Regions from separate parts of the Streptomyces sp. NPDC006487 genome, predicted to be linked through region 3. Evidence: riboswitches for the same ligand, from Rfam matches in the RefSeq annotation. Region 3 holds a riboswitch; each other region holds the start of a gene.
The links. A riboswitch is a leader RNA that binds a small molecule or an ion and turns the genes downstream of it on or off. The one in region 3 is predicted to bind cyclic di-AMP.

Region 1 (3,836 bases), on a different contig from region 3:
GCCGAGGTGGACCCGGGCCTGCCCGGCGGTTCCGGATCCGCCGCCCCGGCTCCGTCCCGCCCGGACGCCTCCGTGCCCCACACCGGCTCGGGCAAGCAGTCCACGGACTTCGGAGCCCCGACGCAGAAGGGTCCGACCCCGTCGGCCTCGGTGCTGCCCGACTATCCGATCGGCGTGCCGGGCGAACTGCCCGTCATGCCGCTGCCGGAGCTGGAGACGCCGCCTCCCGGCCTCCCGGGCGACCCGACGGCTCCCACGAGCCCCGCGGACCCCACCGCCCCGACGGACCCCACCACTCCGGTGAACCCCACCACTCCCACACCGCCGTCCGTGGACCCGACCCTGCCGGTGGGGCCGACGCAGCCGGTGGACCCGACGGCTCCGGTGACTCCGTCCGCCCCGGGGAACTCGGCGAATCCGGCGAACCCGGGGAATCCGGCGAACCCGACACTTCCGGTCAACCCGGTTGATCCCACGGCCCCGACGACTCCGGCCGCGCCCGGCGAGTCCGCCTCCCCGACCGCTCCGGCGGCCTCCGGTGCGAGCGAGGGCGGCGGCAAGCACCGCGGCCCGGCCGCCGTCGAGACGCCCGCCGTGCCTGACGCCGCGTCGGACCCGACGTACACCGTGAAGGAGGGCGACAGCCTGATCGAGATCGCGGACGCCAACGGGGTGAAGGGTGGCTGGAAGGGTCTCTACGAGGCCAACGAGCAGGTCATCGGCGGCGATGCGGACCTGATCAAGCCCGGCCAGAACCTGGATCTAACGCATCAATAAGGACACTTGAAGCGCCCGGAACCAGCTGATTGTCCGTTTTCTGTAAGTGAGACATGTGTCTCTTCAGGTCAACTGGCGTGTCCGGCCCGGAGGGTTCCGCAAACCCCGCCCTCACCTGCGCAAACGCCCTTCCGGGGAGCGCAAGTAGGCACTGTTTCCCCCCGATGTCGCTCGTTGAACATCGGGGGGAGACCTGTCTACCTTCTGAATCGCTCGCCACCGCGGGCTCCTTCGACCGCATCGCCGAATCCTGCCGGCGGACGGAGGGAACACTCGTCGCGTAAAGCGCCGAAGGCAGGAGCGGGGGAACCAAGGTAGGCGCCGGTAGCGGCCGTTGAGAGACGGTCACATCGCCGGCTAGGGGTTAAGCCAAGCGCTAGGTCGCTCGGCCGGGCACTCACTCGCCCGAACCCGACAGCTCACCTCGTAGGCGTCGGTGAGGAGAACTCCATGCTGCTTTCGGGCAAGGGCAAGCACCGTCGCGGTTCCAAGGCCGTCCGCATCGTCACGCTCGCCGGTGTCGCCGGTGTCGCCGTGGCCGCGCCGCTGATGGCCGCGGGCACCGCCTCGGCCGCGACCGCTTCCGAGTGGGACCGCGTCGCCTCGTGCGAGTCCGGCGGCAACTGGTCCATCAACACGGGCAACGGCTACTACGGCGGCCTGCAGTTCTCGTCCTCCACGTGGGCCGCGTACGGCGGCAAGGCGTACGCCGCGCAGGCCAACCAGGCCTCCAAGTCGCAGCAGATAGCCATCGCCGAGAAGGTCCTCAAGGGCCAGGGCAAGGGCGCCTGGCCGTCCTGTGGCGTGGGCCTGTCGAACTCCTCCTACACGGGCGGCTCGACCCAGACCCCCGCCAAGCCGAAGACGCAGCCGAAGCCCGCGCCGAAGCAGGAGAAGGCCGCGCCGAAGCAGGAGACCAAGCGCGTCGAGGCTCCGACCACCCGCTCCGAGCGTCCGGCCGCGAAGACCGAGGCCCCCAAGACGGGCAACGGCTCCTACGCGGTCAAGTCCGGCGACACGCTGGGTGCGATCGCCGACGCGAACAACGTGGCCGGTGGCTGGGAGAAGCTCTTCGAGCTCAACAAGGACATCGTCACGGACGCCAACCTGATCTTCCCGGGTCAGAAGCTCAAGCTCAGCTGAAGCAGGAGCTGAAGCGGGACCCGAGGCGCGGGCCGAAGCCGAAGCTGAACCCCGGCTGAAACCTGCGAGAACGGTCGTGTCCGCTTTCGCGACACGCAGTAGTTCCACCGCATGATTCCACCGCCCGGCGCGCAACCCCCTTCGCGCCGGGCGGTGCTGTGTGCGGATGCCTTCGGTCTGACGGGGCCTCCGAAATGCCGATGATCAAGGGTCCTATGTCCTGTAAGAGGGGCATTCAGGCCCTTTTTCGTCCCAGGACCCGGGCGGTCGGCTGGCCGAGTGCCCGCAGGCGGTTAGGCTCTAAGCGGCAAGGCCATCCCACGGCCTGACATGCCACCGCACACCCAGCGTCACATCCCAGAAGGAGATGCTCGTGCCGTCCATCGACGTCGTCGTAGCCCGGGAAATCCTGGACTCCCGAGGCAATCCCACGGTCGAGGTCGAGGTGGGCCTCGACGATGGCAGCACCGGCCGTGCTGCAGTCCCGTCCGGCGCCTCCACCGGAGCGTTCGAAGCCGTAGAGCTCCGTGACGGTGACCCCAACCGCTACATGGGCAAGGGCGTAGAGAAGGCCGTCCTCGCCGTCATCGAGCAGCTCGGCCCGGAGCTCGTCGGCTACGACGCCACCGAGCAGCGCCTGATCGACCAGGCGATGATCGACCTGGACGCCACCGAGAACAAGGGCTCCCTCGGCGCCAACGCCATCCTCGGCGTCTCCCTCGCCGTCGCGCACGCCGCGTCCGAGGCCTCGGACCTGCCGCTCTTCCGCTACCTCGGCGGTCCGAACGCGCACCTGCTGCCCGTTCCGATGATGAACATCCTGAACGGTGGGTCGCACGCCGACTCCAACGTCGACATCCAGGAGTTCATGATCGCCCCGATCGGCGCGGAGTCCTTCTCCGAGGCCCTTCGCTGGGGCGCCGAGGTCTACCACACCCTCAAGAAGGTCCTGCACACCAAGGGCCTCTCCACCGGTCTGGGCGACGAGGGCGGCTTCGCGCCGAACCTGGAGTCGAACCGCGCCGCGCTCGACCTCATCGTCGAGGCCATCAAGCAGGCCGGCTACGTCCCGGGCAAGGACATCGCGCTCGCGCTCGACGTCGCCGCGTCCGAGTTCTACAAGGACGGCAAGTACGAGTTCGAGGGCCAGTCCCGCTCGGCCGCCGAGATGACCGAGTACTACGAGGAGCTCGTCTCCGCGTACCCGCTCGTGTCCATCGAGGACCCGCTGTACGAAGACGACTGGTCGGGCTGGAAGACCCTCACCGACAAGCTGGGCGCCAAGGTCCAGATCGTCGGCGACGACCTCTTCGTCACCAACCCCGAGCGTCTCGCCCGCGGCATCGAAGAGGGCTCGGCGAACGCCCTGCTCGTCAAGGTGAACCAGATCGGCTCGCTGACCGAGACCCTGGACGCCGTCGAGATGGCCCAGCGCAACGGTTTCAAGTGCATGATGTCGCACCGCTCCGGTGAGACCGAGGACGTCACCATCGCCGACCTCGCGGTCGCCGTGAACTGCGGCCAGATCAAGACCGGCGCCCCGGCCCGCTCGGACCGTGTCGCCAAGTACAACCAGCTCCTGCGCATCGAGGAGATCCTCGACGACGCGGCCGTGTACGCGGGCCGCAGCGCGTTCCCGCGCTTCAAGGGCTGATCAGTCCTTTAGGGCGCAAGCCTCCCTACGTCCCCGCACTCGGTCCCGTACCGTGTGCGGGGACGTAGTGCGTCGTGCGCATATAGGGGAGGCGGATCAATGGCCGGGAACCGGGACCGGTTCGCCACGTTCTCGACCGCGACCAGGCTCAAGCAGCTCGGTGAGCGGACCGCGGCGCACGTGTACCGCTCGCAGTCCCGCCGTCAGGTACGCCGCAGCCGGCTCACCGGCCGGGCCGCCCTGCTCGTCCTCGTCCTCTGTA
Region 2 (3,836 bases), on a different contig from region 3:
GGGACTCGCAGACTCGCAGGACTTGCACGGCGAAGCCGTTGCCCCCGACCGCCAGGGTCGGGAGCAACGGCTTCGCTGCGTTTCGCGCGGGAATCGGGAATCCGGCCGGCCCGCGGGTTCATCGGTTCGTCCGTGCGGGCGGAAATTCGGAAATGCGCACACCAATATTCCGGCACACCGAATCCGGCGGACCCGAATCCGGTGGACCAGATTCCAGTGGATCCAATTCCGGTGGACCCGATTTCGGTGGACCCGATTTCGGCGGCAGAACAAAGCGCAGGGCGCAGGGCGTCAATCACCCGCCCGGATATCCCACCTTTGTATACGGGGTTTGTTAATGCGGAACGCTTGCCGTGTTTACGGCAGGTTGCAAAGTCCTCACGCGCAGCCGATGAGCCCCCGCCGCCCGGTCCACGTGCACCGCGGTCAGCGCCCGGGCCCGCTCGGCGTCGCCCCGGGCCACCGCGTCCACGATCGCGCCGTGCTCCGCCCAGGACTCCACGGGCCGCACCGGGGCCTCCACCACGTACATCCACGCCACCTTGTGGCGCATCTGGGTGAGCAGTGCGATCAGCCCGGGGCTGCCCGAGGCCTGGGAGAGCGTCTCGTGGAACCAGCCGCCCAGGGAGCGCAGGTCCTCCCCCTGCCCCCTCCTGGCCCGCTCCTGGCCCAGCCTGACCAGGCCGCGCAGCACCTTGAGGTGAGCCTCGCTGCGCCGTCTGGCCGCCCGGGCGGCCGCGAGGGGCTCCAGGAGCATCCGCAGCTCCAGGAGGTCGGCCGCCTCCTGTTCGGTCGGCTCGGCCACGCAGGCGCCGGCGTGCCGCCTGGTGGTCACGAACCCCTCGGACTCCAGCGTGCGCAGCGCCTCGCGCACCGGGACGCGCGAGACTCCGTACCGGCGGGCCAGCACTTCCTCGGTCAGCCGGCCGCCGGGCCCGAACACCCCGGAGACGATGTCTTCGCGGATCGCTGTGCATACCGTGTGCGCGGGAATACGCAAGACCGGACCTCCGCCTTTTTCGTATGGCTGTGCGCGTCGCAACTCTATTGCAACACACGATAATTTCCGAGAGCGGCCGGAAATACGAAACATTCACACGGCGCGGAGCACGAAGCCCTCGGCGAGAAGGCCGCGGCGAGATGCACGAAGGCCCCGGCTCGAAGAGAGCCGGGGCCTTCGCGGAAGACGTGCGGTGGGGCGAGCCGGTCAGACGGTGACGCCGTGCGAGCGCAGGTACGTGACCGGGTTGATGTCCGAACCGTAGTCGGCGCCGGTGCGGGCCTCGAAGTGCAGGTGCGGGCCGCTGGAGTTGCCGGTGGAGCCCGACAGGCCGATCTTCTGGCCCGGGGTGACCTGCTGGCCGACGGAGACGCTCAGCGAGGACATGTGGCCGTACTGGGTGTACGTGCCGTCGGCGTGCTTGATGACGACGTTGTTGCCGTAGGCGCCGCCGTAGCCCGCCTCGACCACGGTGCCGAGGCCCACGGCGTGCACCTCGGTGCCGGAGGCGGCGTGGAAGTCGATGCCGGTGTGGCTGCCGGAGGACCACATGCCGCCACCCGCGTGGTACTGGGTGCTGACGTAGGTGTTGTCGAGCGGCGACACGAAGGTGTTGAGGCGCTTGCGCTCCTCTTCGCGGGCGGCGCGCTCGGCGGCCTCGCGCTCGGCCTTGGCCTGCGCTTCGGCCTTCGCCTTGGCCTCGGCGGCCCGCTGCCGTGCGTCGGCCTCGGCCTGCGCCTTGGCGGCGGCGGCATCGGCCGCGCGCTGCTGGGACTGGGCCTGGGCCTCGACGTCACCGGCGAGCTCGTCGGCCACGACGATGGTGTTGAGGGCGCCGGTGTCCTCGACGGAGGGGGAATGGTCCGCGGCGAACGCGGGACCGGCCAGGGAGCCTACGACGCCGGTGGCGGCGAGGGCGGCTATGCCGGCGTAGCCGGCGGTCCTGCGGCTCATACGGCTCGAACCACGGTGCTTGCCGGCGGCACTACTGCCAAACGCCATGAAGGGGCTGATCCTTTCCTTCCCTCTCGCCTACCGGGTTAGCTGACGGGTTCGGAGCAGGAAGGTCTCCTACGGGCCCCCTCTTGCGAGGCGGTCCGATTCACCCCAGGGACACAAGTGGGTCCCCGGCTCCCCAGGCTCGCGCCTGACGGGGACTCGGCGATCGCTGTCCGGTGCCGCGGACGCGGCGGTTACAACTGACGAACAGCACGGCCGACGCTAGGCGGATCATCAGCCAATCACCAAACAGACACGCCCTTTTGTTGCGTACGCCACACCGCATACAAGCAACCACAGCACTAAACGGACAATGCAGACGAAAGGAGCCCTGGCGGACAATCCACCAGGGCTCCTTGCCCGAGACCCATGTACGGGAGGTCAGTTGGCGACCCGCCGGCAGTCAACGGACGGTCAGTTGGTGACCACGGTCACTTCGCCGATCCCGAGGGCCCGCACCGGCTCCTCGATCTGCGAGGCGTCACCGACCAGCACGGTGACCAGCCGGTCCACCGGGAAGGCGCTGACGACCGCCGAAGTGGCCTCAACGGTCCCGGTTTCGGCGAGCCGCGCGTACAACTGCGCCTGGTAGTCGTCCGGGAGCTCCTGCTCCACCTGGTCGGCGAGCGTGCCCGCGACGGAGGCCGCCGTCTCGAACTTCAGCGGGGCCACCCCCACCAAGTTCTGCACGGCCACGTCCCGTTCGGCGTCGGTCAGGCCGCCCGCCGCGAGGGTGCGCAGCACCGTCCAGAGGTCGTCCAGGGCCGGGCCGGTGTTCGGGGTGTCCACCGAGCCGCTGATGGCGAGCATCGAGGCGCCCTTGCCGTCGGCGGTGGAGCGCAGCACCTGGCCGAAGGCGCGCACGCCGTACGTGTACCCCTTCTCCTCGCGCAGCACCTTGTCCAGCCGGGAGGTGAGGGTGCCGCCCAGGCAGTACGTGCCGAGCACCTGGGGTGCCCAGACCCGGTCGTGCCGGTCGGCGCCGATGCGGCCGATCAGCAACTGCGTCTGGACCGCGCCGGGCCGGTCCACGATGACCACGCGGCCCGTGTCGTCGGCGGTGATCGGCGGGACCGGGCGCGGGGCGGTGGTGTCACCGGTCCACGCGCCCAGGGTGTCGGCCAGGACGGCGTCCAGGTCGATTCCGGTCAGATCGCCGACGACCACCGCGGTGGCGGTCGCGGGGCGCACGTGGGCCTCGTAGAAGGCGCGTACGGCCGCGGAGTCGATGCGGGCGACCGTCTCCTCGGTGCCCTGGCGCGGGCGGGACATCCGCAGGGAGGCCGGGAAGAGCTCCTTCGAGAGCTGCTTGGCGGCGCGGCGCTGCGGGTTGGCGCTCTCGTGCGGGATCTCGTCGAGCCGGTTGCGCACCAGCCGGTCGACCTCGGCGTCGGCGAAGGCCGGCGCGCGCAGCGCCTCGGCGACCAGGCCCAGCGCCTTGTGCAGGCGGGAGGCCGGGACCTCCAGGGAGACCCGCAGGCCGGGGTGGTCGGCATGTGCGTCGAGGGTGGCGCCGCAGCGCTCCAGTTCGGCGGCGAAATCCTCCGCGGAGCGCTTGTCGGTGCCCTCGGACAGGGCGCGGACCATGATCGTGGCCACTCCGTCGAGGCCCTCGGGCTCCGCGTCGAGCGGGGCCGCGAGGTTGATCTCGACCGCGACCACCTGCTGGCCCGGCCGGTGGCAGCGCAGCAGGGTCAGGCCGTTGGCCAGTGCCCCGCGCTCGGGGGCCGGGAAGGCCCACGGCTGCGGCTCGCCGGCCTCGGGGCGCGGGTGGAAGGTCATCGTGACGGCTGCGGTGTCGCTCACTGCTCCGCCCCCTCGTTCTCGTCGCTCGCGT
Region 3 (3,836 bases):
CGGCCGTCCTCGCTGGGGCTGCGGAGCCGCTGGAGCATGCTGCAGGCGGCGCGCAAGGGCCTGTTCGCGCAGATGGTGGTGGTACCGCTGCTGCAGAAGCACCGGATCCTCACGCAGGTCTCCGGCGACCACCTGGAGGTGATCAAGCTGATCCCGCCCCTGATCGTGAACGAGGCGGACGTCGACCGGTTCGTCGGCGCCTTCCGCGCGGTCATGGACGAGGCCCACGGAGGCGGCGCGCTGATGTGGGACTTCGGCCGGACACTGGTGAGGCAGGCCGTCGCGAACCGCTGACGGCCCACCTCGTGGGGCGTCAGTCCAGCAGCCGGCCCCGGAGCCTGTCGAGGGTCTCGGGCGTGAGCCCGAGGCCCTCGGCGAGGTAGCGCTCCACCCCGCCCCACTCCTCGTCGATGGTGTCGAAGGCCGTGGTCAGATACGGGGCGCGGGCGTCGAAGAGCGGGGCGAGCAGCTCCATCACCTCGGGGGCGCGGGCTTCGGGGGAGTCGCTGCCCCGGCGGACCCGGTAGCGGTTGTGCGGGGCGTTCGACTCCAGGTAGTCCGCGAGGATCGCCTCCCGCTCGACGCCCAGCGCGAGCAGGGTGACGGCGATCGACAGGCCGGCCCGGTCCTTCCCGGCGGCGCAGTGCATCAGCGCCGGGACGCTGTCCTCGGCGAGCGCGTGCACGACCCGGCTGTGCTCGGCGGTACGGGTCCGGATCATCGTCCGGTACGAACGGGACATCCGCGCGGCGGCCTTGCCCTCGCCCAGGATCTCGCGGAGCTGCGCCAGGTCCCCGTCGCGGACCATCTTCCAGAACTCGCTTCCGTCGGCCGGATCCGACAGCGGAATGTTGACGTTGAGCACCCCGGGCAGTTCGACGTCCGCCCCCTCCAGCGCGTGGTCGGCGCCGTTGCGGAAGTCGAAGACGGTGTGCAGTCCGAGCGACCCGAGGAATTCCGCATCGCTTTCGGTGGCATGCGCCAGATGTCCGCTTCGGAACAGTCGTCCCGACTTGACCCTTCGCCCCTCCGTGGTCGGCAAGCCGCCCACGTCGCGGAAGTTGCGCACTCCGGTCAGTGCCGCTTCGGGCGCTGCCGGATCGGTGTGGGCGCTCTGGGGTATCTGCTGGGTCACAGGGGCTCCTCCGTGTCGTCCGTGCGGTCGTCGCCGCTCTTCGTTGCTCGCCGTCGCCCGTGTCCGAATTACGCCACTTGAGGCCAACTTGCCATAGCGAGAGGCGAGATCGGACACGTCCCCGTGAGCCAGATCATACGGTGACCGTGAGTGTCTGATCGCGAATGGCGAATTCCCCTGTCCGGACGGCTGTTGGGCGAGGGGAATGGACACAGGGTGACCGTAATTCCGTCGGTCCATCATCACTGGGAATCCATCGGGGAATTCGGGACTTGTTCCTTGCGGCCGGGCTCGATTACCTTCGCGATCGATCCGGATGGACCGCCTAATCCTGCCGCCGTCCGGAAACCGCACCCGACTATTCACGCGCGCGGCAGGAGCGGGGGAACCAGGTAAGCCGCTGTTCCGGAGCTCCTTCGGGATCTTTACAACGGGACAGCTCGGGGTGAAGCCGTGCATGTGCTGTTCACCGGTACATACACCGCCGGACATCTCCAGTCCGAACCCGACAGCTCACCTCGCAGGCGTCGGAGAGGAATTCGCCATGTCCGGAACGGGTAAGCACCGCCGTCCCAAGTCCCGCTCGATATCCCGTGGGTTCGCCGTCGCGGGCACCGGTGGCGCGGCCCTCGCGCTTCCGCTGCTCGGCGCCACCGGCGCCCATGCCGCGGGTGTCCCGGCCGCGGCGCCCGCCGCCGCTCCGGTCCAGGCTCCGCAGGCCGTGGCCTTCCGGGCCGCGGCCGCGCCCGCCGCCGTGCAGGCCGCCCCCACCGTCTACACCGTCGTGCCGGGCGACTACCTCTCCAAGATCGCCGAGCGCCAGCACCTCGCCGGTGGCTGGGAGCAGCTCTACGCGGACAACCTCGAGGCCGTCGGCACCGACCCGTCGCTGATCCACCCGGGCCTCGAGCTCACGCTCGGCGCGAAGGGCGCGGCTCCGGCCGCGGCGGCCGAGTCCGCGCCGGCCGAAACGCCGAAGCCGGCCAAGAAGTCCGCTTACTCCGCTTCTTCCGGTTCATCGGATTCCTCCGGCTCCGCTGCTTCGGATGATTCTGCCGGTTCGTCGGATTCCTCCGAAGAGGCCGTGCCCGCCGCCAAGGTGCCCGCCAAGCAGCAGGGCGGCTCCGCGCCGACCGGCTTCGTCGCCCCGGTCAGCGGCGGCCCGTCCACCGCCTACAAGACCGCCGGCTCCATGTGGTCCAGCGGCTACCACACCGGTGTCGACTTCACCGCGAGCACCGGCACCACCGTCAAGGCGGTCGGCGCCGGCACCGTGGTCTCCGCCGGCTGGGGCGGTGCGTACGGCAACGAGGTCGTGATCCGGCACGAGGACGGCAATTACAGCCAGTACGCGCACCTCTCCCAGCTCTCCGTCTCGACCGGGCAGAGCGTCAGCGCCGGGCAGACCCTGGGCCTCTCCGGTGCCACGGGCAACGTGACCGGCCCGCACCTGCACTTCGAGATCCGCACCGGTCCCTCGTACGGCTCGGACATCGACCCGCTGGCCTACCTGCGGTCCAAGGGCGTCAGCATCTGAATCCGAGGCGCTGTCGGAGGTGCCGGTTAGGCTGCCCGTTCCGACAGGGGACGGGACGGTCATGGCATGAAGGTCAGCGCCGGGGAGCTCAACCGCTCCACGCTCGCACGGCAGTTGCTGCTGGGGCGCGAGGCGATGGACGTGGGCGACGCGGTGCGCCGGGTGGTCGCCCTGCAGGCGCAGCACGCCGCCTCGCCGTACCTCGCGCTGTGGAACCGGCTCGCCGGCTTCGACCCGGCAGACCTCGACGCCGCCTTCACGGGGCGCGAGGTCGTCAAGTCGACGTTGATGCGGCTGACCCTGCACGCCGTGCACGCCGAGGACTACCCGGCCTTCCGGGAGGCCGTGCAGCCCTCCGTACGGGCCGCCCGGCTCGGGACCCGTTTCACGGACTCCGGGCTGACGGCCGCGGACGCCGACCTCCTCGTGCCGCAGCTGCTGGACTTCGCCGACCGGCCCCGTACGACGGCGGAGTGCGAGGACTGGCTCGGACAGCGGCTGGGAGTGGCGCCGCGGCCCGGAGCCTGGTGGGGGCTGCGGCAGTACGCACCGCTGCTGCACGCGCCCACCGCCGCGCCGTGGTCGTTCGGGGAGCGGCCGTCCTACGTCGCGCCCCCGTGCCGGCCGCGCACCGTACCGGCGGACCCGGAGGCGGCGGAGGAATCCCTGCGGACGCTGGTCCTGCGCTACCTGGAGGGGTTCGGGCCGGCGTCGGCGGCGGACGTGGCGCAGTTCTCCCTGGTCCAGCGGGTCAGGGTCCGCCAGGCGCTGCGGGCGCTGGAGCTCTCCGGGAGGCTCGACCGGCTGGAGGGGCCGGACGGGGAGGAGCTGTTCGACGTCCGGGGCGCACCGCGCCCGGCGCAGGACACGCCGGCGCCGCCCCGGCTGATGGCCATGTGGGACAGCGTGCTGCTCGCGTACTCCGACCGGAGCCGCATCGTCCCGCCGCAGTACCGCAAGCTCGTCGCGCGGATGAACGGCGACACCCTGGCGACCCTGCTGGTCGACGGGCACGTCGCCGGGGTGTGGCGCCCGGCCGGGCCCGGCGGCGGGATCGAGGCGACCGCCTTCCACTCCCTGCCGGAGGAGGTCTGGGAGGCGCTCGCGGGCGAGGCCCGGGCGCTGACGGCCTTCCTGGCCGACCGCGAACCGGAGGTCTACCGG

Region 1: linked by a shared signal. The riboswitch ahead of ACFYM0_RS07915 (transglycosylase family protein) and the one ahead of ACFYM0_RS05975 (LysM peptidoglycan-binding domain-containing M23 family metallopeptidase) in region 3 are both predicted to bind cyclic di-AMP.
Region 2: linked by a shared signal. The riboswitch ahead of ACFYM0_RS17080 (M23 family metallopeptidase) and the one ahead of ACFYM0_RS05975 (LysM peptidoglycan-binding domain-containing M23 family metallopeptidase) in region 3 are both predicted to bind cyclic di-AMP.

The regions. Positions count from the first base shown of each region.
Region 1 covers NZ_JBIAHN010000004.1:88,673-92,508, reverse strand. Annotated here, with positions in the region: gene ACFYM0_RS07920 (transglycosylase family protein) at 1-777, shown strand, start outside; cyclic di-AMP (ydaO/yuaA leader) riboswitch at 1,054-1,225, shown strand; gene ACFYM0_RS07915 (transglycosylase family protein) at 1,228-1,920, shown strand; gene eno (phosphopyruvate hydratase) at 2,288-3,574, shown strand; gene ACFYM0_RS07905 (septum formation initiator family protein) at 3,674-3,836, shown strand, end outside.
Region 2 covers NZ_JBIAHN010000009.1:73,227-77,062, reverse strand. Annotated here, with positions in the region: gene ACFYM0_RS17085 (GntR family transcriptional regulator) at 335-1,000, opposite strand; gene ACFYM0_RS17080 (M23 family metallopeptidase) at 1,208-2,002, opposite strand; cyclic di-AMP (ydaO/yuaA leader) riboswitch at 2,015-2,174, opposite strand; gene ACFYM0_RS17075 (M16 family metallopeptidase) at 2,414-3,781, opposite strand; gene ACFYM0_RS17070 (M16 family metallopeptidase) at 3,802-3,836, opposite strand, start outside.
Region 3 covers NZ_JBIAHN010000003.1:169,649-173,484, reverse strand. Annotated here, with positions in the region: gene ACFYM0_RS05985 (aspartate aminotransferase family protein) at 1-294, shown strand, start outside; gene ACFYM0_RS05980 (tyrosine-protein phosphatase) at 314-1,135, opposite strand; cyclic di-AMP (ydaO/yuaA leader) riboswitch at 1,481-1,675, shown strand; gene ACFYM0_RS05975 (LysM peptidoglycan-binding domain-containing M23 family metallopeptidase) at 1,680-2,672, shown strand; gene ACFYM0_RS05970 (winged helix DNA-binding domain-containing protein) at 2,739-3,836, shown strand, end outside.